DNA from 4 places in the Streptomyces sp. NPDC101776 genome. Region 4 is predicted to be linked to each of the others. Evidence: riboswitches for the same ligand, from Rfam matches in the RefSeq annotation. Region 4 holds a riboswitch; each other region holds the start of a gene.
The links. A riboswitch is a leader RNA that binds a small molecule or an ion and turns the genes downstream of it on or off. The one in region 4 is predicted to bind cyclic di-AMP.

Region 1 (4,553 bases), on a different contig from region 4:
CGCTCCTCTACAACCGCCTGGTACGACGCGACCGTACGGCCGTGGCGGCCGGCTTCGGTCTGCTGCGGCTGGCCGGAGCGCCCTCCCTGGGGTGGCTGGACGTCAAGACGTCCGGTGACGTCGAGGTGCCGGTCATCGAGGCGGCCATCGACGAGGAGCTCGCCCGGTTCGCCGCGGAGGGCCCCACGGCCGAGGAAATGGAGCGCGCCCAGGCCCAGTTGGAGCGCGAGTGGCTGGACCGGCTGGGCACGGTCGCGGGCCGTGCGGACGAACTGTGCCGGTACGCCGTCCTGTTCGGCGACCCGCAGCTCGCCCTGACCGCCGTGCAGCGCGTCCTCGACGTGACGGCGGAGGAGGTCCAGGAGGCCGCCAAGGCCCGTCTGCGCCCCGACAACCGCGCGGTGCTCGTCTACGAGCCGATCGCGGACGAAGACGATGACGACGACGCAGCCGCCGCCGACGAAGCAGCGGCCGAGGCCACCGACGAGAACGAGGAGGCGGCCAAGTGACCGAGCTCGCCACGATGGAGTTCCACCCGCAGCCCCAGGCCGGCGAGGCCAGGCCCTGGGCCTTCCCGGCGCCCGAGCGCGGGACGCTCGGCAACGGCCTGACCGTGCTGCGCTGCCACCGCCCCGGCCAGCAGGTCGTCGCCGTAGAGGTGCTCCTGGACGCGCCCCTGGACGCTGAGCCTGCCGGCCTGGACGGTGTCGCCACGATCACCGCGCGTGCCTTCTCCGAGGGCACCGACAAGCACTCCGCCGAGGAGTTCGCCGCGGAGCTGGAGCGCTCCGGCGCCACCCTCGACGCGCACGCCGACCACCCCGGGCTGCGCCTGAGCCTGGAGGTCCCGGCCTCGCGCCTGGCCAAGGGGCTCGGTCTGCTGTCCGACGCCCTCAGGGCGCCCGCCTTCGCGGACAGCGAGGTCGAGCGGCTGGTCCGCAACCGCCTCGACGAGATCCCGCACGAGACGGCCAACCCGTCCCGCCGCGCGGCCAAGCAGCTCTCCAAGGAGCTGTTCCCGGCGACCTCGCGCATGTCGCGCCCGCGCCAGGGCACCGAGGAGACCGTCCAGAAGATCGACTCCGGAGCCGTACGCGCCTTCTACGAACGGCACGTCCGCCCCGCCACGGCCACCGCAGTGGTCGTCGGCGACCTCACCGGCATCGACCTGGACGCGCTGCTCGCGGACACCCTGGGCTCGTGGACGGGCTCCACCGCGCAGCCACGCCCCGTGCCGCCGGTGACCGCCGACGACACCGGGCGGGTCGTGATCGTGCACCGTCCCGGCGCCGTCCAGACGCAGCTGCTCATCGGCCGCGTCGGATCCGACCGGCACGACCGCGTGTGGCCCGCGCAGGTGCTCGGCACGTACTGCCTGGGCGGCACCCTCACCTCCCGCCTGGACCGTGTCCTGCGCGAGGAGAAGGGCTACACCTACGGTGTGCGGGCGTTCGGCCAGGTGCTGCGTTCGGCACCGGACGGCACGGGCGCGTCGATGCTCGCCATCAGCGGCTCCGTGGACACCCCGAACACCGGTCCCGCGCTCGACGACCTGTGGACGGTGCTCCGCAAGCTCGCCGAGGGCGGACTCACGGACGCCGAGCGGGACATCGCCGTACAGAACCTCGTCGGGGTGGCGCCGCTCAAGTACGAGACCGCCGCGGCCGTCGCGAGCACGCTGGCCGACCAGGTCGAGCAGCACCTGCCTGACGACTACCAGGCGACGCTCTACCAGCAACTCGCCGCGACCGGCACCGTGGAGGCCACCGCGGCGGTCGTGAACGCCTTCCCGGTGGACCGTCTGGTGACGATCCTCGTAGGCGACGCGGAGCAGATCAAGGAGCCCGTGGAGGCCCTCGGTATCGGCGAAGTGACCGTCGTTCCGGCGGAGTAGACGCGGTAGCTGCACACGCGCGTGGGGAGCCCTGGTGACTGAAGCGTCACCAGGGCTCCCTATTGTCCGAATTGGGGGAGAGGTTGCCTGTCTGCCCTGTGGCATGTGCAACAAAAACCGTGATCCGTTTGGGGATTGAAAGTGGCCCCCTTTAGCGTCAACCCGGCTGTCCGTCAGGCACCGCGCCGCACTCGTGGCACCGGACAGTCATCGCCGAGTCCCCGTACGGCGCGAGCCAGGGGAGCCGGGGACCCACGTCCCTGGGGTGAATCGGACGCCCGCGCACCGCGAGGGAGTCCGTAGGAGACCTTCCTGCTCCGAACCCGTCAGCTAACCCGGTAGGCGAGAAGGAAGGAAAGGACCAGCCACTTCATGGCGTTCACCCGCGCCACCGGGAAGCACCGTCGCCCGAGCCGGACCCACCGCACCACCGTTCGTGCCGCGAGTGTCGCGGCTCTCGCCACCTCCGGCGTCGTAGGCACCCTGGCCGCCGCCCCGGCGTTCGCCGCGGAGCCCGCCCCCGAACAGACCGGCCTCACCCCCGTCGTCGCCATCAACGACTCCGTGGCCGAGAAGATCGACGCCCAGGCCGCCGCACAGCGGGAGGCCGCCGCCGAGCAGCAGGCCAGGGAGACCGCCCGCGCCAAGGCCGCCGCACAGGCCAAGGCGGCCCGCGAGGCCGAGGTGCGCGCCGCCCGCGAGGCCGAGCGCAAGAGGCTCAACACCTTCGTCGCGCCGGTCGCCGGCTCCTATGTGTCCACCGGCTACAAGACCGGCGGCTCCCTGTGGTCCTCCGGTGCCCACACCGGCATCGACTTCCACGCCTCGACCGGCACCTCCGTGCACGCGGTGGGCTCCGGCACCGTCGTCGAGGCCGGCTGGGGAGGTTCGTACGGCAACGAGGTCGTGATCAAGATGGCCGACGGCATGTACACCATGTACGGCCACCTGTCGTCCATCGGTGTCTCGGTCGGCCAGACGGTCACCCCGGGCCAGCAGATCGGCCTCTCCGGGGCGACCGGCAACGTCACCGGACCGCACCTCCACTTCGAGGCCCGCACGACCGCCGAGTACGGCTCGGACGTCGACCCCGTCGCCTACCTCCGCAAGCACGGCGTGAACGTCTGACGACACGGCGCCGCACTTCCTGAAGCCCCAGCCCGCCCGGCCGGGGCTTTCGGCGTTTCCGGAGCCCACCTGTCCAAAAAATATCCATGGATTCCGGCCCGCCATCGGAAATTCCCGCTCATTGCAATAGAGTCACGGAACACACGTCAATCGTCGACGTTTCACGGGGATTAAGGCGGAGGTCGGACATGCGTATTCCGGCGCACTCGGTATGCACGGCGATCCGGGACGACATCGTCGCCGGTGTCTACGAGCGCGGCGGCAGGCTCACCGAGGAACTCCTCGCGCGCCGGTACGGCGTCTCGCGCGTCCCCGTGCGGGAGGCCCTGCGCACGCTGGAGGCCGAGGGGTTCGTCGTGACCCGGCGGCACGCGGGCGCGTGCGTCGCGGAACCGACCGAGCAGGAGGCCGCCGACCTGCTGGAGATGCGGATGCTGTTGGAGCCGCTCGGTGCCTCGCGGGCCGCCCAGCGGCGCACCGAGGCCCACCTGAAGGTGCTGCGCGGCCTCGTCAGGCTGGGCCAGGAGCGCGCCAGGCGGGGCAACAGCGAGGATCTGCGCTCCCTGGGCAGCTGGTTCCACGAGACGCTGGCACAGGCCTCCGGGAGCCCCGCGCTGACCTCGATGCTGACCCAGCTGCGGCACAAGATCGCCTGGATGTACGCGGTCGACGCACCGGCCAACCCCGTCGAGTCCTGGGCCGAGCACGGGGCCATCGTGGACGCGGTGGCGCGCGGCGACAGCGAGCGCGCGCGGGCGATCACCGCCCTGCACACCGAGCGGGCCGGCACCGCGCACCGGCTGCGATTTCCCGGCGGGGCGGGCGGCGCGGACCGTGTGAGGACTTCGCAACCTCCCGTAAACATGTCGGGTCTGCGGCATTAACACGGGCGCCGTATACAAAGAGAGGATAATTCGCGGGGGATTATTTCTGCTGCCCGCAAATGGAATTGCGAAGGGCTCGCCCGGTAATTCGGGCGAGCCCTTCGAGGTTGCGGCACATCGGTTTTGCGGCGAAATCACCGCAACCATCAATTGCGGGTTGTTCAGACAGTCTCGGGGAGTTCCTCGAGACCCTCCGCGACCAGTTTCGCCAGTCGGTCGAGGGCCGCGTCCGCGCCCTCGGCGTCCGACGCGAGGACGATCTCCTCGCCGCCCTGGGCGCCCAGGCCCAGCACCGCGAGCATGGAGGCCGCGTTGACGGGGTTGCCGTCGGCCTTGGCGATCGTCACGGGGATACCCGAGGCCGTGGTGGCCCGGACGAAGATGGAGGCGGGGCGGGCGTGAAGGCCCTCCGCCCAGCCGACGTTGACGCGGCGCTCAGCCATGTGATGCTGCCCTTCAGAGTCTCAGGGTTGTCTAGACCAGTTTCCCACACGTGAAGCGAGCCCGGACCGGTCCCGTGGACCGTCCGGAGCGAGTCGTCGGACCGCGGCCTCGGCCCGACTTCGCCTCGCTGCTTTTCACCCACAGACTGCCTCGCGCTGATGTCGGACGCGAGCCGTACGCTGGGCCCCATGCAGCAGACCTCG
Region 2 (4,553 bases), on a different contig from region 4:
CCGCAGACTCCTCACGCAGGCCCCCGACATAGACGCGGTATTCGTGGCGTCGGACCTGATGGCCCTCGGAGTGGTCAACACCCTTCAACAATCCGGCCGTTCGGTCCCGGATGACATCGCTGTCGGAGGCTTCGACGACTCGGCGGCGGCGACCTCCATCACTCCGGCCCTCACGACCATGCGCCAGCCTTACGACCGCATCAGTGCGGAAATGGTGCGAATGCTCCTCGCGCAGATCGCCGGCGAGGACACGGCCGGCGTGATCCTGCCCACCGAACTGGTGATCCGGGAGTCGGCATAACCGCCGTAACTGTCAAAGCAACCGGAACACGGGTCGACGCATGTGAAGGCAGGAGCCGTCCGGTTCGTGTCGAGTCGGTGGGGCGTTCCATCCGTATTCTCTGATCATGGCCGCACCCCTCGCATATGCACTGATCGCCACCGACCTGGACGGAACGCTGCTGCGCGGCGACGACACACTCTCCGACCGGTCCCGCATCGCACTCGCGAGGGTGACAGCGGCCGGCGCCCGGCACCTCGTCGTCACCGGCCGGCCCGCCCCGAGGGTGCGACCGCTCCTCGAAGACCTCGGCAGCAGGGGGCTCGCGGTGTGCGGACAGGGCGCGCAGTTGTACGACGCCGGCGCGGACCGTCTGCTCTGGTCGGTCACCCTGGACCGGGAGTTGGCGGAGACCGCGCTCGGCAAGATCGAGGCGGAGGTGGGCCAGGTGTACGCGGCGGTCGACCAGGACGGAGTGGACGGCCTCACGCTCATCGAGCCCGGCTACTTGATGCCGCACCCCACGCTGCCCGCGGTGCGGGTGGGGAAGCGCGACGACTTGTGGTGCGAACCGATCAGCAAGGTGTTGCTCCGTCACCCGGCCCTGGAGGACGACGAGTTGGCGGCAACGGCCCGCTCGGTGGTCGGTTCCCTGGCCTCGGTCACCATGTCGGGCCCCGGCACCGTCGAACTCCAGCCACTGGGCATCACCAAGGCAACAGGCCTCGCCCTCGCCGCCCGCCACTTGGGCCTGACCCCCTCGGACACCATCGCCTTCGGCGACATGCCGAACGACATCCCGATGTTCGACTGGGCGGCCCATGGCGTGGCCATGGCCAACGCCCACCCCGAACTCAAGGCAGTGGCCGACGAGGTGACGAAGTCGAACGAGGACGACGGCATCGCCGTCGTCCTCGAAAGACTGCTGTTCGCCGCCGGTTTCTAGTAGGCGCCGTACACGTTGTCGATGGACCCGTACACCGCCGCCGCGTAGTTGCACGCAGCCGTGATGTTCGCGACCGGGTCATACGAATCGAACGAAGTCCCGGCCACGTGATACGCGTTGAACGTCGGGTCGATCACCTGGAGCAACCCCTTCGACGGCGTACCGGCCGCCGCATTGGAGTCCCAGTTGTTGATCGCGTACGGGTTGCCGGACGACTCACGGATCACGTTCCGGTAGATCCCGTTGTACGTCCCCGGAATCCCCTTCTGCGCCATGATCGCGAGGGACTCACGAATCCACCCGTCAAGGGTGTTGGAGTACCCGGCGGCGGTGGTCGTGGAGGTCGTGGCCGCCGAGGCGGTGGTCGCCCCGACGATCGGCAGGGCGATGATCGCGGCACCCGTACCGGCGACGGCCAGCGTGCGGAAGAGACGGGTGCGGCGGGACTGAGCGGATGCAGGCATGACGAGGTTCCTCTCCGTCGCCTGCGAGGTGAGCTGTCGGGTTCGGGCTGGGAGGTGCCCGGCCGCGCCCTCACGGACGTGACTTAACCCCAAGCCGTCCCGGTCGACATGACCGGTCCGGCGACTTACCTGGTTCCCCCGCTCCTGCCGTGCGAGATGTTCGTGACTGGGATATCGGGCGGCGGCAGGATTCGGCGTTCCACCCGACAGGCCGGGAAACTATGCGAGAGCACATGTCCGGAACAAGTGGCGGAATCACACCTCACCCCTATTGACCTTGGTCTGAGGCGTATGGGGCACTTGATCCTTTGCGCGAGCCAAGGGTCAACTGGCAATCGCCGCAAGGGGAAACGCGAACACACAGGAACACAGGTCACGCACAGAAACGCGTGACCCAACTCACGGGAGGATTAAGAACGGCAAATCGGGCATTCGGCCTCAACTGGCAGTTCTCGGAATCCTTTTCTCCCATGTGCGATGAAAGATCACTTCTTCACCCTCGGTGCAGATGACCTCATTGGAGCTAATAAAGTCCGTTTCGTCGCAAGTAATCTCGGACCGCGTCCGCACGGTCGTGTCCCATCCCAGCTCCGGCCGGTGCAGCCGGATCGACCAGTCGGACCGCGTACGCGCCGACAACGGGTCGTCCTCGTCGATCGTGTACGTCTCCAGCGCGTCCTCGGTGAACTCCAGGCCGTCCGGATACACGCGCGTGCCGCCGTACCGGGGGTCGACTTCCAGCCGCCACTCGCCCTTCGCCACATCCCGTACGACCAGACGCTCGGGGCGGGGCTCGTCCAGCGTGGCGGGGTAGTTGACCCCGAGCGGCGCCGCCTCCTCGGGTTCTTCGAAGCGAATCCCGGCCGTCAACTCCCGCTCCCGCACAGGCAGTTCCAGCGCGCTCCCCTCCGGGTCCAGCGTGAACCCCGCCGCCGACTCCGGCTGCGGCCAGATCCACGGCCAGTACGCCGACGACACCGCGAGCCGGATGCGATGCCCGGGCGGGAACGCGTGCCCGATGCCGTTCAGCTCGAAGGTCACGTCCTCCGTGGCACCCGGAGTCCACGGCACCGCCCGGTCCCGTCCGTGCCGCGCCGACAGGTTCAGCACACCCCGGGTGACCAGCGTCGAGGCGCCGTCCGGGGCTACGTCGCACAGCCGGGCGATCACCTGCCCGCGCTCCACCTCACTCGTCAGCCGCAGCCGTACCCTCGGCCGCCCCAGCACCCATGTCTCGGCCGGCACCTCGAACTCGAAGCACGCGGAGCGCGCGTCCTCGTCCCGCTGGTCCGGCGGCAGGTCGGCGTCGTTCCCGAAGGGGAAGAAACGGCCCGCGTCCACACCGGTGTGCATGGGGGAGCGGACGATCACGGGTGCGCCCCGGAGGCCGTACGTCGTCGTCTTCACGTTCGGCGAGGGCCACGCGGGCTCGCCGACCCAACGGCCCGGCAGGGTGTCGTAGACCGTGGCCGGGGGATGCGAGTCGCTGACGTAGGCGCGCAGCAGTGGGTCGGTGGTGACGCCCGTGTCCTTGGCCTTCAGCCAGTGGTCCCACCAGCGGAGGGTCTCCTGGAGGAAGCCGATCGCGGGGCCCGGCGGCAGGCCCCGGTCCGGGTACTGGTGGGACCACGGGCCGATCAGGCCGCGCACCCGGTCGGGCGGGAGGTGGTGGACGAGCCGTAGGACCGTGTCGCGGTACGGGTCGTGCCAGCCGCCGACCGTGAGGACGGCCGCCTGGATCGCGCCGTAGTCCTCGCAGACGCTGCCGTGCTTCCAGTAGTCGTCGCGGATCTGGTGGGCGAGCCAGGTGTGGATGAACGGGTCGATCTGTTCGAGGCGTTTGAGCCACAGGTCGCGCCAGACCAGGCCCGCGTACTCGGGGTCCGGCGGACGTGCGACGAAGGCGAGCATCGTGGCGGCCCAGGCGTGCAGGTCGACCGCGAGGGCCGAACCGCCCATGTAGTGGACGTCGTTGTCGTAGCGGTCGTCGGTCGAGCAGACCGTGACGATCGCCTTCAGGGGTTCCGGCGCGAGGGCCGCGATCTGGAGGGAGTTGAAGCCGCCCCAGGAGATGCCGAACATGCCCACCTTGCCGGTGCACCAGGGTTGCGCGGCAAGCCAGTTGACGACCTCGACGCCGTCGGCGAGTTCCTGGGCGTCGTACTCGTCGCCGGGTGCGCCCTCGCTGTTGCCGTGGCCGCGCACGTCGACGCGGACGGAGGCGTAGCCGTGGCCCGCGTACCAGGGGTGGCGCTGGGCGTCCCGGGGCGCGGTCCAGTCGGTCAGGCGGTACGGGAGGTATTCGAGGAGCGCGGGCACGGGCTCGTCCGTCAGCGGGCGCCACACGCGCGCGTAGAGGCGTGTTCCGTCCGCAAGGGGGATGCGGAGGTCCTCATGGGTCGTCTCGTGGGGGAAGGACGTACGGATGCGCATGAGCGTGCCCCCTGGGGTTGTGTGGGCTTCAGTGGACCGGGTGCATGGTGCGGCGCAGCCAGGGCGCGGCGGCCATCACCGCGAGGCCGGCGGCCACCGCGATCGCGCCGTTGACGCCGAAGTAGGCCGGCTTGGAGACGTCGTCGTAGAGCTTCACCGTCTGGGCCTGGATGCCGTTCGCGAGCGCGAGGGACAGGAACCAGAGGGACCCAGAGGGACATCGTCTGGCTGGAGAAGGCGGCCGGGGCGAGCTTGGTGGTGGCGGACATGCCGGAGGTCTCCAGGAGGATGTCGCCGAGGCCGAGCAGGAAGTACGAGCCGACGATCCACCAGGCCGACATGCGGTAGGCGTCGCCGCTGTGCCCGCTGGTCGGCAGGACCATCAGGAGGAAGGAGAGGCCGCCGAGTACGACGCCGATCGCGATCTTGT
Region 3 (4,553 bases), on a different contig from region 4:
CGGCCCGAGGGGCGACTTTCCCGTCGCACCGGCCGCTCGTCCAGCTCGACCACATCATGACGTCGGGGCTCGGCGAGGGTGCCGTGGGGACGGTGGGCGCGCCGCGGACGGAGATCTCCGATCACCGGCCGCTGGTGGTGGAACTGTCGCTCTGACTCAGTTCCACAGGGGGTAGGTCACGGTGTGCTGGAACTTGTCCGGTCGCGCGCCGGTGTACGTCAGGGTGATCTCGCCGTACTGCCGCACCTGCGGATGCCGCTTCCAGGTCTGCGTGGAGTCGAGCCGGACGGTCACCGGGAACGAGTGGAACTTGCCCACCGCGCAATAGGGTTTGCAGTCGTTCACCACGTTGACGCCCGTGGCCGTCGCGGAGTTGGCGTTCCACTCCGTCCAACGCAGCGATGTGAGGCGGCTGTTGCCGTCGCCGCACGCGAGCATGAAGTCGGTGGGGCGCACCTCGGGATGCCACAGACAGTCGACCAGCACGGGGTCCTGGAGCTGCCGGTGGGCGGTCGTCGGCGCGGTGGCCGGGGCCGCCGACGAAGTCGCGACGGCCGGCCCGAGCAGGGCGGCGGCACAGAGCGTGACGACGCCCACCATGGTGTGTTTGTACATGTCCGCTCCCGGCCGCCTGTTCGTCCTCGTCGCCCCGCACCCGCACCGGCGGTGGCCCGCCTGCCGGGGCGCGGTCGTCGTGTCTCTCCCGACGCTACGACCGTGCCCCAGGATGCACCACTCGTACGGGTCGACGACGCGGTTGGCCGGGAGTGTCCCGAGGTGTGCGGTCGGGGCCGGGAAATGCCCGGCCCCGACCGGATCAGGCGGGCCGTACGGCGCCCCTGATGGCGGCGGCACCCGCGTAGAAGATCGACTCCTCGCGTATCGGCGTGCCCGGGCTCGGCGCGTGGATCATCAGGCCGTTGCCGGTGTAGAGGCCGACGTGGTCGATGCTGTCGTAGAAGAAGATCAGATCGCCGGCGCGGATGTCCGTGAGCGGGACGAGCGTGCCCGCACCGGACTGTTCCTGGGCGGTGCGGGGGAGGAGGACTCCCGCGGCCTTCCAGGCGGCCTGGGTGAGGCTGGAGCAGTCGTAGGCGTCCGGTCCCGCGGCGCCCCACAGGCACGGCTTGCCGATCTGCGTACGGGCGAAGGCGAGCGCGGTGGCGGTCTTGCTGGTGCCGGCGTCCGGTGCGGCCGTGGTGGTCATCGGGCTCATGGCCGGGGCCGTGGGGAGGATGATCTCCGGTGCCATGGCCGGAACGACGGGCGGCGCGAGCTGGGGGGCGACGGCCGGGGCCGCTGCGAAGGAGACCTCGGGGGCCGGTGCGGGCGGCTGCCACTCCTGTTGCGGCGGGCGCCAGTCCGGTTCCGGCGTGGTATACCAGGCGGTCTGGCCGGCGGGCTGCTGGGGCACCATCGGAATCTGTCCGGTGGACCAGGTCTGCTGCTCGGTGACGGCGGGGAACTGGCCCGTGGACCAGGCCGGTTGCTCGGTCACCGCGGGGAACTGCCCGGTCGGCCAAGCCGGTTGCTCGGCCGCCACCGGGAACTGACCGGTGGACCAGGCTGGTTGCTCGGCCGCCACCGGGAACTGACCGGTGGACCAAGCCGGTTGCTCGGCCACCACGGGTATCTGCCCGGTCGACCACATCTGCTGCTCGGTCGCCATGGGGACCTGTCCGGTGGACCAGGTGGCCTCCGGGGTGGGCCAGGCCGTCTCCGGGGGCGGCCAAGTGGCGCCCGCCGGGGCGGAGTCGGTGCGCGGTGCGGCGATGTAGGGGAGCAGGTCCAGACTCGCGGTGAGCGGGTCGAAGACCGGCGCCGGGGCGGCCACGGGGGCGAACTGCTGTGGCGCCACGACGGGCGTGGGCGGCACCTCGATGGCCGGCACGGGCGGCAGGTCGAGAACGGTCGCCTGAGGCATCTGAGGCATCTGGACCTGAGCCAGCTGCGGCTGCTGCGGTGCCTGCGGTACGGCGGGAGGCAGCGCGGCGATCGGCCCTGCCGTCAACTCCGCCACAGGGGACGTGAGTTGCGGCGCGGCGAGCTCCGGTGCGGCTGTGGTCCCCGCGGTCAGTTCGGCCACGGCGCGGCCGGGCTGCGCTTCGAGTGCGCGGCCGGCGCCCTCGGCCTCGGGGCGTCGCTCGGACCGCTCGGGCCGGGACGCCGCCGGGCGGGCGGGAGTCCTGCCGGGCGGCAGGATCGCCGGTACGGTCGGGCCCACCTGAGCGCGGGCGCGGTCGAACAACTGCCGGGTGACGGCATCGATCGCGGGGTCGGAGGGACGCGGCGCACTGGGGCGGGACTCGACGCGCTTGCGCGGTTTCCCGGACATCGCACGCGTGGCGTTGTAGTTCCCGGTGGCCGTCTCGGCCCTGTCGTAAAGGGAGTTGATCCGCCGCTGGACTTCGTCACGGCTGGGTCGGTCTTCCACGGTGGGGCCACTGCCTCCGGTGCGCGTACCTCGTTCTGCCGGCATGGCAGACGTGCTCCTTCCGTATCGCGCCTACCGAGTTAGCTGTCGGGTTCGGGCGGCGATCACGGAAGGTTTGCCCTACGGCCCTTGTCCGGAAGGACAGTTGGGCCGATTCACCCCAAGTCGGTTGGGTCCCCGGCTCCGGTTGCCGCAAGCGACACACCGGACTCGGCGCAAGCCGCGCGGCCCGGCGCTGATCGCCGGAGTAGGTCGTACGGCCTGAGCGCCAACTTAGCCAACGTGTGTGCCTCGTGTGAAGGTTGAAGCGCGATATGTCCGATACGTTTTTGTGACCTTTACCTCCCTCAGGCACTTCACCTGGTGCGTCGAGGGTTCATGGGCCCGCCGGGTCGGATGATCCATATGAGGTCGCTATGAATTTTCGGGACGGTTGAACACATCGCGGTCCGGTTCCGTATTAGGTCGGGGGATTTCCATGCCGGGACGATCCGGGCCGACCGATACGTGTAGGAGCAACTTCCTTGGCACGCAACACGCGCAGACGCCCCACGGGCGCACGACGCGCGACGATGGCAGCAGTCGCCCTGATGCTGGGCGGCGGAGGACTGGTGGCGGCGAACGTCTACGCGTCGGCGTCCGAAGGCGGTTGGGGCGATGACTCGGTCCAGCAGGGCACTCCGGACGCGGCGTCGGACGGCGCGACGATCGACTGCCCGGACGTGGGCACCCAGTTGACGACGGTCCCCGACGAGGCCAAGACCGAGGTCGACAACCAACTCGCGCTTCTGGACCAGCAGATAACCGAGGCCTACCAGAAACTGAAGGACTCGACGGAGTCCATACGCCAGGACGCCTCCTTCGCCGACAACGCGATCATGAATCCGTTGAAGGAGAAGCGGGCCGCGACCCTCGGGCGGATCGGCGACGCCATCGCACGGGTCGGCGACCGCCCGGAGGGACTCGACGCGCTCGCCGGCTGCACGCTGATCGCCCCCACGAACGGTGACCAGAACGGCAGCGGCGACGACCAGGGCAGTGACGACCAGGGCGGCCAGGACCAAGGCGGCCAGGATCAGCAGGGCGACGGCCAGGGCCAGCAGCAGGGGAACCAGCAGTCCACCAACGGGCCCGTCGCCTCGGACTACGCGGACATCACCTCCGTACAGCCCAACGTGAACGCTCCGCAGGAACAGGCCAATGCCTCCCGCGGCACGTTCGTCACCGCCTGCGGGGTGAACGAGAACGGCCTGTTCAACTCCGACAACGTGATCGTCGCCCCCGGCGTCACCAACGGCGCCCACCACTTCCACGACTACATCGGCAACCAGTCCAACAACGCCTTCGCCAGCGACCAGGACTTGGCGAACGCCGACACGAGCTGTGAGAACCCGGGCGACAAGTCCACCTACTACTGGCCCGTGTTGCGCCTGCAGAACGGCAAGCAGGAGCAGGACGCCGACAAGCCCGGCGGTGGCACCGAGGGCAACTCCGGTCAGATCGTGACCGCGAAGGCGGCCACGCTGACCTTCGTCGGCAACCCGCAGAGCAAGGTCGTCGCGATGCCGCGCCTGCTACGCATCATCACCGGCGACGCCAAGGCCTTCGTGAACGGCCCCGCCAACGCCAACGCCTCCTGGAGCTGCACCGGGTTCGAGGATCGCCAGCTCAAGGACAAGTACCCGCTGTGCCCGGCGGGCAGTGACGTGGTGCGCACCTTCAAGTTCCAGAGCTGCTGGGACGGCCGCAACATCGACAGCGCCAACCACCGCACCCACGTGGCCTTCGAGGCCGCCGACGGCACCTGCCCGGCAGGCTTCGAGGCCATCCCGCAACTGGTGCAGCGGATCGTCTACGACGTCGACGCGCCGAGCCTCCAGGACGGCGGGAAGACGACCCCGCTGTTCGCGGTGGACTCCTTCCCCGAGCAGCAGCACAAGCCCGTCACGGACCACGGCGACTTCATCAACGTCTTCGACGAGGGCCTGATGAAGGACATGGTCAACTGCATCAACAACGGCGAGAAGTGCGGCGCCGGCACGGACAACGACCCGGGTTCGGGTGACGGTTCGGGCAACGGCGGCGGTTCGGGTGGCGGTTCTGGCGGCGGCCAGGGTGC
Region 4 (4,553 bases):
GCGGAGGACGATCTCGCGCATCTGCGCAAGCTGCTCGGCCGCCGTACGACCGCGCTGCGCCGGCTGCGGGCGGCGGTGCGCTGGTACGCGCCGACCGGGCAGGCCAAGGGCTGGCGGCTGTGGATCGAGGGCTGGGCGGCGGCGCTGCGTGAGCCCGCCCTCCTGGACGTCACCCGGGATCTCGACCGGCAGTGGAAGCGGGCGCTCGCGGAGGTCGTCGCCGAGGGGGTGACCGCGGGCGAGTTCCACTGCCCGGACCCGGCCACCACCGCCCTGCGCCTCACGGCGCTCCTCGACGGACTCGCCGTACAGATGACGGCGTACGCGGGAGCGGTGTCGCGGGCGCGGGCCCTGGAGTGGGTCGACGAGGCCCTGGCCCGCGAACTGGGCCTGGACCGGGCCGCGTTGACGGCGTCCTGAGCCGTCCCTCCGTAGGCACTCGGTTCAGTTCGCAGACCGTGGTACCCGTGACGGCGAGGTCGTGGACCTCGGCGCGGGGCTACGCTGCGGGCACGCGGACAGGCGCGGGCACGCGAAGGAGGTTTTTCCGGCAGCCGGGGACAGGGGGACGGTTCGGGGACATGTCACCACCCCGGCCCACCCATAGCCGTTCACCGCTCCCGCGCGGTCACCTCACCGGCCCCCCGGTTCCGCGGCCGCACCCGCCACCCCGCGGGCCCTTCACCCGGCGGAGCCTCACGCCCCGTCAAGCCACCCAGTCGATCCGCATCTTGATGTCGTCCGGCGACAACGCGCCCTTCGCCTCCGCATGGTCCCCGGAGGACTCGCCCCGCAGCCGGCGGCCGATCCACGGCACCAGGTACTCGCGTGCCCAGTGGACGTCGTCGCGCCGGATGTCGAGCGTGCCGCGCGGGGGCAGCGGCGGCCAGGGCTGGTCCGGGTCGGCCGGGATCTCGACACCGAGGACCTGGCCGGCGCGGAGCGCCACGCGCGTGTGCCCCTCGGGAGAGAGGTGGAGCCGGTCGCCGTCCCAGGCCCGCCGGTCCTGGACCGTCTTCAGGGACCACAGGTCGAGCACCGGACAGCCGTAGCGGTCGGCGATGGCCCGCACATGTCCGTTGTAGGTGGCGATCTTGCCGCGAAGGTGCTTGAGCACGGGCACGTTGCGGGTGTCGAAGCCGGTCGTCACCATGACGGTGCCGACGGCGGCGGTGAGGTCGGCGACCGCGCGCTCGAAGCGCTCGGCGACCTCGTCGGGGTCGGTGCCCGGACGGATGATGTCGTTGCCGCCCGCGGCCAGGGAGACCAGGTCGGGGGCGATCTCCTTGGCCCGGGTGAGCTGGTCGGCCACGATCTGGTCGAGCAGCTTCCCGCGCACCGCGAGGTTGGTGTACTCGAAGTCGCCCTCGGGCCGCCGGTCCGCGAGCAGTACCGCGAACCGGTCGGCCCAGCCGACCATCGCCCCGTCGGGCCCAGGATCGCCGACGCCCTCGGTGAAGCTGTCCCCCACCGCCACGTACGACCCGATCACTGATCTGTTGTCACTCTTCGAATCGTTAGCCACGGCAACCATAATTCACCCTGGAGTGTGACCTACGCGATCGTAATATGGGGTTGACGGGCGGTGAGATAAGCCACTTGTAAAGTGTTGTCCAAAGTCGGAATAAGCCCCTGATCAGGGGCGTTCACGCCGGGAACTGCCCTGACCGGGGTTCCGAGAGGTCAGCCGACGGTGACGCCGTGCGAGCGCAGGTAGGCGACCGGGTCCACGTCCGAGCCGTAGTACGGCGTCGTCCGGATCTCGAAGTGCAGGTGCGGGCCGGTCACGTTGCCGGTCGCGCCGGAGAGGCCGATCTGCTGGCCCTCGGTCACGGTCTGGCCGGCCGAGACGGACAGCTGCGACATGTGGGCGTACTGCGAGTACTCGCCGTCCGCGTGCCGGATCACGACCTCGTTGCCGTAGGCGCCGTCGTAGGCCGCCGAGACGACCGTGCCCGCGGCGACCGCCTTGATGGTGGTGCCGGTCGGGACGACGAAGTCGACACCGGTGTGGTAGCCGCTGGACCACATGCTGCCCGCGACGTGGTAGCCGGTGCCGATCGTGCCGCCGGTCACGGGGAGGGTGTAGCCGCTGGAGGTGCTCGTGCTGGTGCTGTCGTCGCTCTGGGTGGCGGTCGTCTTCTTCGACGAAGACGAAGAAGACGAACTGGAGGACGAACCGGACGACTTGGTCGTGCTCGTACCCGTGTCCGCGCCGGTGCCCGTGCTCGTGCCCGTCGCGGCCTTCTTGCCGAGGGAGAGCTTCAGGCCCGGGTGGATCAGCGACGGATCGCCGCCGATGGCCTCGCGGTTGTCCTGGTAGATCTTCTTCCAGCCGCCGGTGACGTCCTGCTCCTCGGCGATCTTCGCGAGCCAGTCGCCGGCCTTCACCGAGTACGTCTTGACGCCCTCGGTCTTGGCGGTCGCCGCCTTCTGCGTCACCGTCTTCTCAGTCGCCGGAACCGACTGAACGGCCTTTTCCGGAACGGAAGTCGTGGTGGCGGCATGAGCGCCGGTCGCCCCCATGAGCGGAAGGGCGAGTGCCGCGCCGCCCGTTCCGGCCACGGCTATCGAGCGGGAGAAACGCTGGGACTTCGGACGGCGGTGCTTACCCTTGGCGGGCATGACGAATTCCTCTCCGGCGCCTGCGGGGTGAGCTGTCGGGTGCGGGCTGGAGATGCCCGGCCGCGCGCTGGTCGCGGCTTAACCCCAAGCCCGTTCCGGAGACCGGAACAGGCGTCTTACCTGTGGGTCCCCCGCTCCTGCCGCATACGGGTGGGTGTGCGGAGTCCGGTCGGCGGCAGGATTGGGCGTCCGTCCGGATTGGTGGCGAACGTAAGCGAGGAAGACGCAAAGGGACAAGCAGGAGGTTCCACGGATATGCGTTCCTTGTGATCCCCTGTGGGAATTTACAGTCACCCTCCGTGAATTCCCACCGGACTCAACCCCTCAATTCCCCTGCAAAAGCACGCCAATTACGTGAACATGACGAACGACGTACGGTCACGAATATGACGCTGATCACGTGCGTTCCCCTCAGGTTCCTTTATTCCAGAGCGAGTTGGCACGAAGGCTGCAATTAGGACAGAAGGCTCAGATGCGACGCAGCCGGATAACCGTCGCATCGAGGTCACCGCGCAGCCCAGTACGCAGCCCGTGGTGCAACAGGACCGCACCCCTGTGGACTTCACCCGTTTCGAGGCATTCGTACGATGCTGTCGGGTCGAGCCCGCGCAGCCGGAGCGCCGACAGGGGCTCTCCGTAGTGCTGCGCCTGGAGGAGGGCGAGGACGACGGTCTCGTCGCCGCGCACGTACTGCACGGCGCTCAGTCCGCCGCTCGGCGCGCGCAGCCGGTGGAGGTCGCCGTGCTGCACGAGCGGCCGGATCTCCTTGTAGAGGTCGACCCAGCGGCGGGCCTCGGTGAGGTCCTCGTCGGTCCACTCCGAGAGGTCGCCACCCACACCGAGCACCCCGGCCATGGAACTCACGAACCGGAAACGCAGGCTGCTGACCCGGTCGTTGAGTTGAGTGTTCGGGCTGTCGGTGACCCAGGCGGCCATCACGCGCGCGGGGTGGATCTGGCTGAAGCCGTGCTGGATGGCGAGCCGGTCGAGCGGGTCGGTGTTGTCCGAGGTCCACACCTGGTCCGTACGGCTCATGATGCCGAGGTCGATCCGGCCGCCACCGCCCGAGCAGGACTCGAAGGCCACGCCCGGGTGAGCTTCCCGCAACCGGTCCAACAGGGCGTACAGGGCCCGCACATGGTCGACCCAGAGACGCTGCGGATAGGCGTCGCCGGGCCAGCCCGCGTCGGTGAAGCAGCGGTTGAAGTCCCACTTCACGTAGTCGATCGGGGCACTGGAGAGCAGCCCGTCGAGCTGCTCCCAGAGGTACTCCTGAACGTCCTCGCGGGCCAGGTTGAGGACGAGCTGATTGCGGAACTCCGTCCGCTTTCGTCCCGGTTGGAACTGCACCCAGTCGGGGTGCGCGCGGTACAGGTCGCTGTCCGGGTTGATCATCTCGGGCTCGACCCAGATGCCGAACTGCATGCCCAGCGCGTGCACACGGTCGGCGAGCGGCTTGAGACCCGCCGGGAAACGGTCCGGGTTGGGGGTCCAGTCACCGAGCCCGGCACGGTCGCTGGTGCGGGCGCCGAACCAGCCGTCGTCGACCACGAACAGCTCGACCCCGACCGCCGCCGCGCGCTGCGCGAGCGTCTCCTGCTGCTCCTCGGAGATGTCGAACTGGGTGGCCTCCCAGGAGTTGTAGAGCACCGGCCGGTCCTGGTCCGCGTCCGGGATGACGTACGTCCGCTGGTACGTGTGCCAGGTGCGGCTGGCGCCGCCGTAGCCGCCGTCGCTCCACAGCCCCGCGAAGAGGGGGGTCGTGTAGGACTCGCCCGGCGCCAGGAGCAGCAGCCCGGAGTCGTCGTACCCGGCACCGCCGGTGATCTGCACGCGCGCGTCCGGGAGTTGGGCCACGGCCAGCCGCCAGGACCCCGACCAGCCGAGGGCACAGCCGTAGACCTCGCCGCGCTCCTCGGTGGCGTCGA

Region 1: linked by a shared signal. The riboswitch ahead of ACIRRY_RS31860 (M23 family metallopeptidase) and the one ahead of ACIRRY_RS02870 (peptidoglycan DD-metalloendopeptidase family protein) in region 4 are both predicted to bind cyclic di-AMP.
Region 2: linked by a shared signal. The riboswitch ahead of ACIRRY_RS25690 (transglycosylase SLT domain-containing protein) and the one ahead of ACIRRY_RS02870 (peptidoglycan DD-metalloendopeptidase family protein) in region 4 are both predicted to bind cyclic di-AMP.
Region 3: linked by a shared signal. The riboswitch ahead of ACIRRY_RS24480 (NlpC/P60 family protein) and the one ahead of ACIRRY_RS02870 (peptidoglycan DD-metalloendopeptidase family protein) in region 4 are both predicted to bind cyclic di-AMP.

The regions. Positions count from the first base shown of each region.
Region 1 is NZ_JBIWMV010000012.1:175,547-180,099, reverse strand. It holds gene ACIRRY_RS31870 (M16 family metallopeptidase) at 1-509, shown strand, start outside; gene ACIRRY_RS31865 (M16 family metallopeptidase) at 506-1,894, shown strand; cyclic di-AMP (ydaO/yuaA leader) riboswitch at 2,096-2,253, shown strand; gene ACIRRY_RS31860 (M23 family metallopeptidase) at 2,267-3,022, shown strand; gene ACIRRY_RS31855 (GntR family transcriptional regulator) at 3,211-3,906, shown strand; gene ACIRRY_RS31850 (HPr family phosphocarrier protein) at 4,068-4,349, opposite strand; gene ACIRRY_RS31845 (GNAT family N-acetyltransferase) at 4,539-4,553, shown strand, end outside.
Region 2 is NZ_JBIWMV010000008.1:227,740-232,292, reverse strand. It holds gene ACIRRY_RS25700 (LacI family DNA-binding transcriptional regulator) at 1-301, shown strand, start outside; gene ACIRRY_RS25695 (HAD family hydrolase) at 408-1,226, shown strand; gene ACIRRY_RS25690 (transglycosylase SLT domain-containing protein) at 1,223-1,690, opposite strand; cyclic di-AMP (ydaO/yuaA leader) riboswitch at 1,696-1,897, opposite strand; gene ACIRRY_RS25685 (CocE/NonD family hydrolase) at 2,129-4,123, opposite strand; partial or broken gene ACIRRY_RS25680 (peptide MFS transporter) at 4,152-4,553, opposite strand, start outside.
Region 3 is NZ_JBIWMV010000007.1:388,923-393,475, forward strand. It holds gene ACIRRY_RS24470 (endonuclease/exonuclease/phosphatase family protein) at 1-155, shown strand, start outside; gene ACIRRY_RS24475 (hypothetical protein) at 157-615, opposite strand; gene ACIRRY_RS24480 (NlpC/P60 family protein) at 818-2,479, opposite strand; cyclic di-AMP (ydaO/yuaA leader) riboswitch at 2,488-2,660, opposite strand; gene ACIRRY_RS24485 (DUF1996 domain-containing protein) at 3,007-4,553, shown strand, end outside.
Region 4 is NZ_JBIWMV010000001.1:658,328-662,880, reverse strand. It holds gene ACIRRY_RS02880 (TetR/AcrR family transcriptional regulator) at 1-420, shown strand, start outside; gene ACIRRY_RS02875 (SGNH/GDSL hydrolase family protein) at 707-1,492, opposite strand; gene ACIRRY_RS02870 (peptidoglycan DD-metalloendopeptidase family protein) at 1,684-2,625, opposite strand; cyclic di-AMP (ydaO/yuaA leader) riboswitch at 2,630-2,788, opposite strand; gene ACIRRY_RS02865 (alpha-galactosidase) at 3,094-4,553, opposite strand, start outside.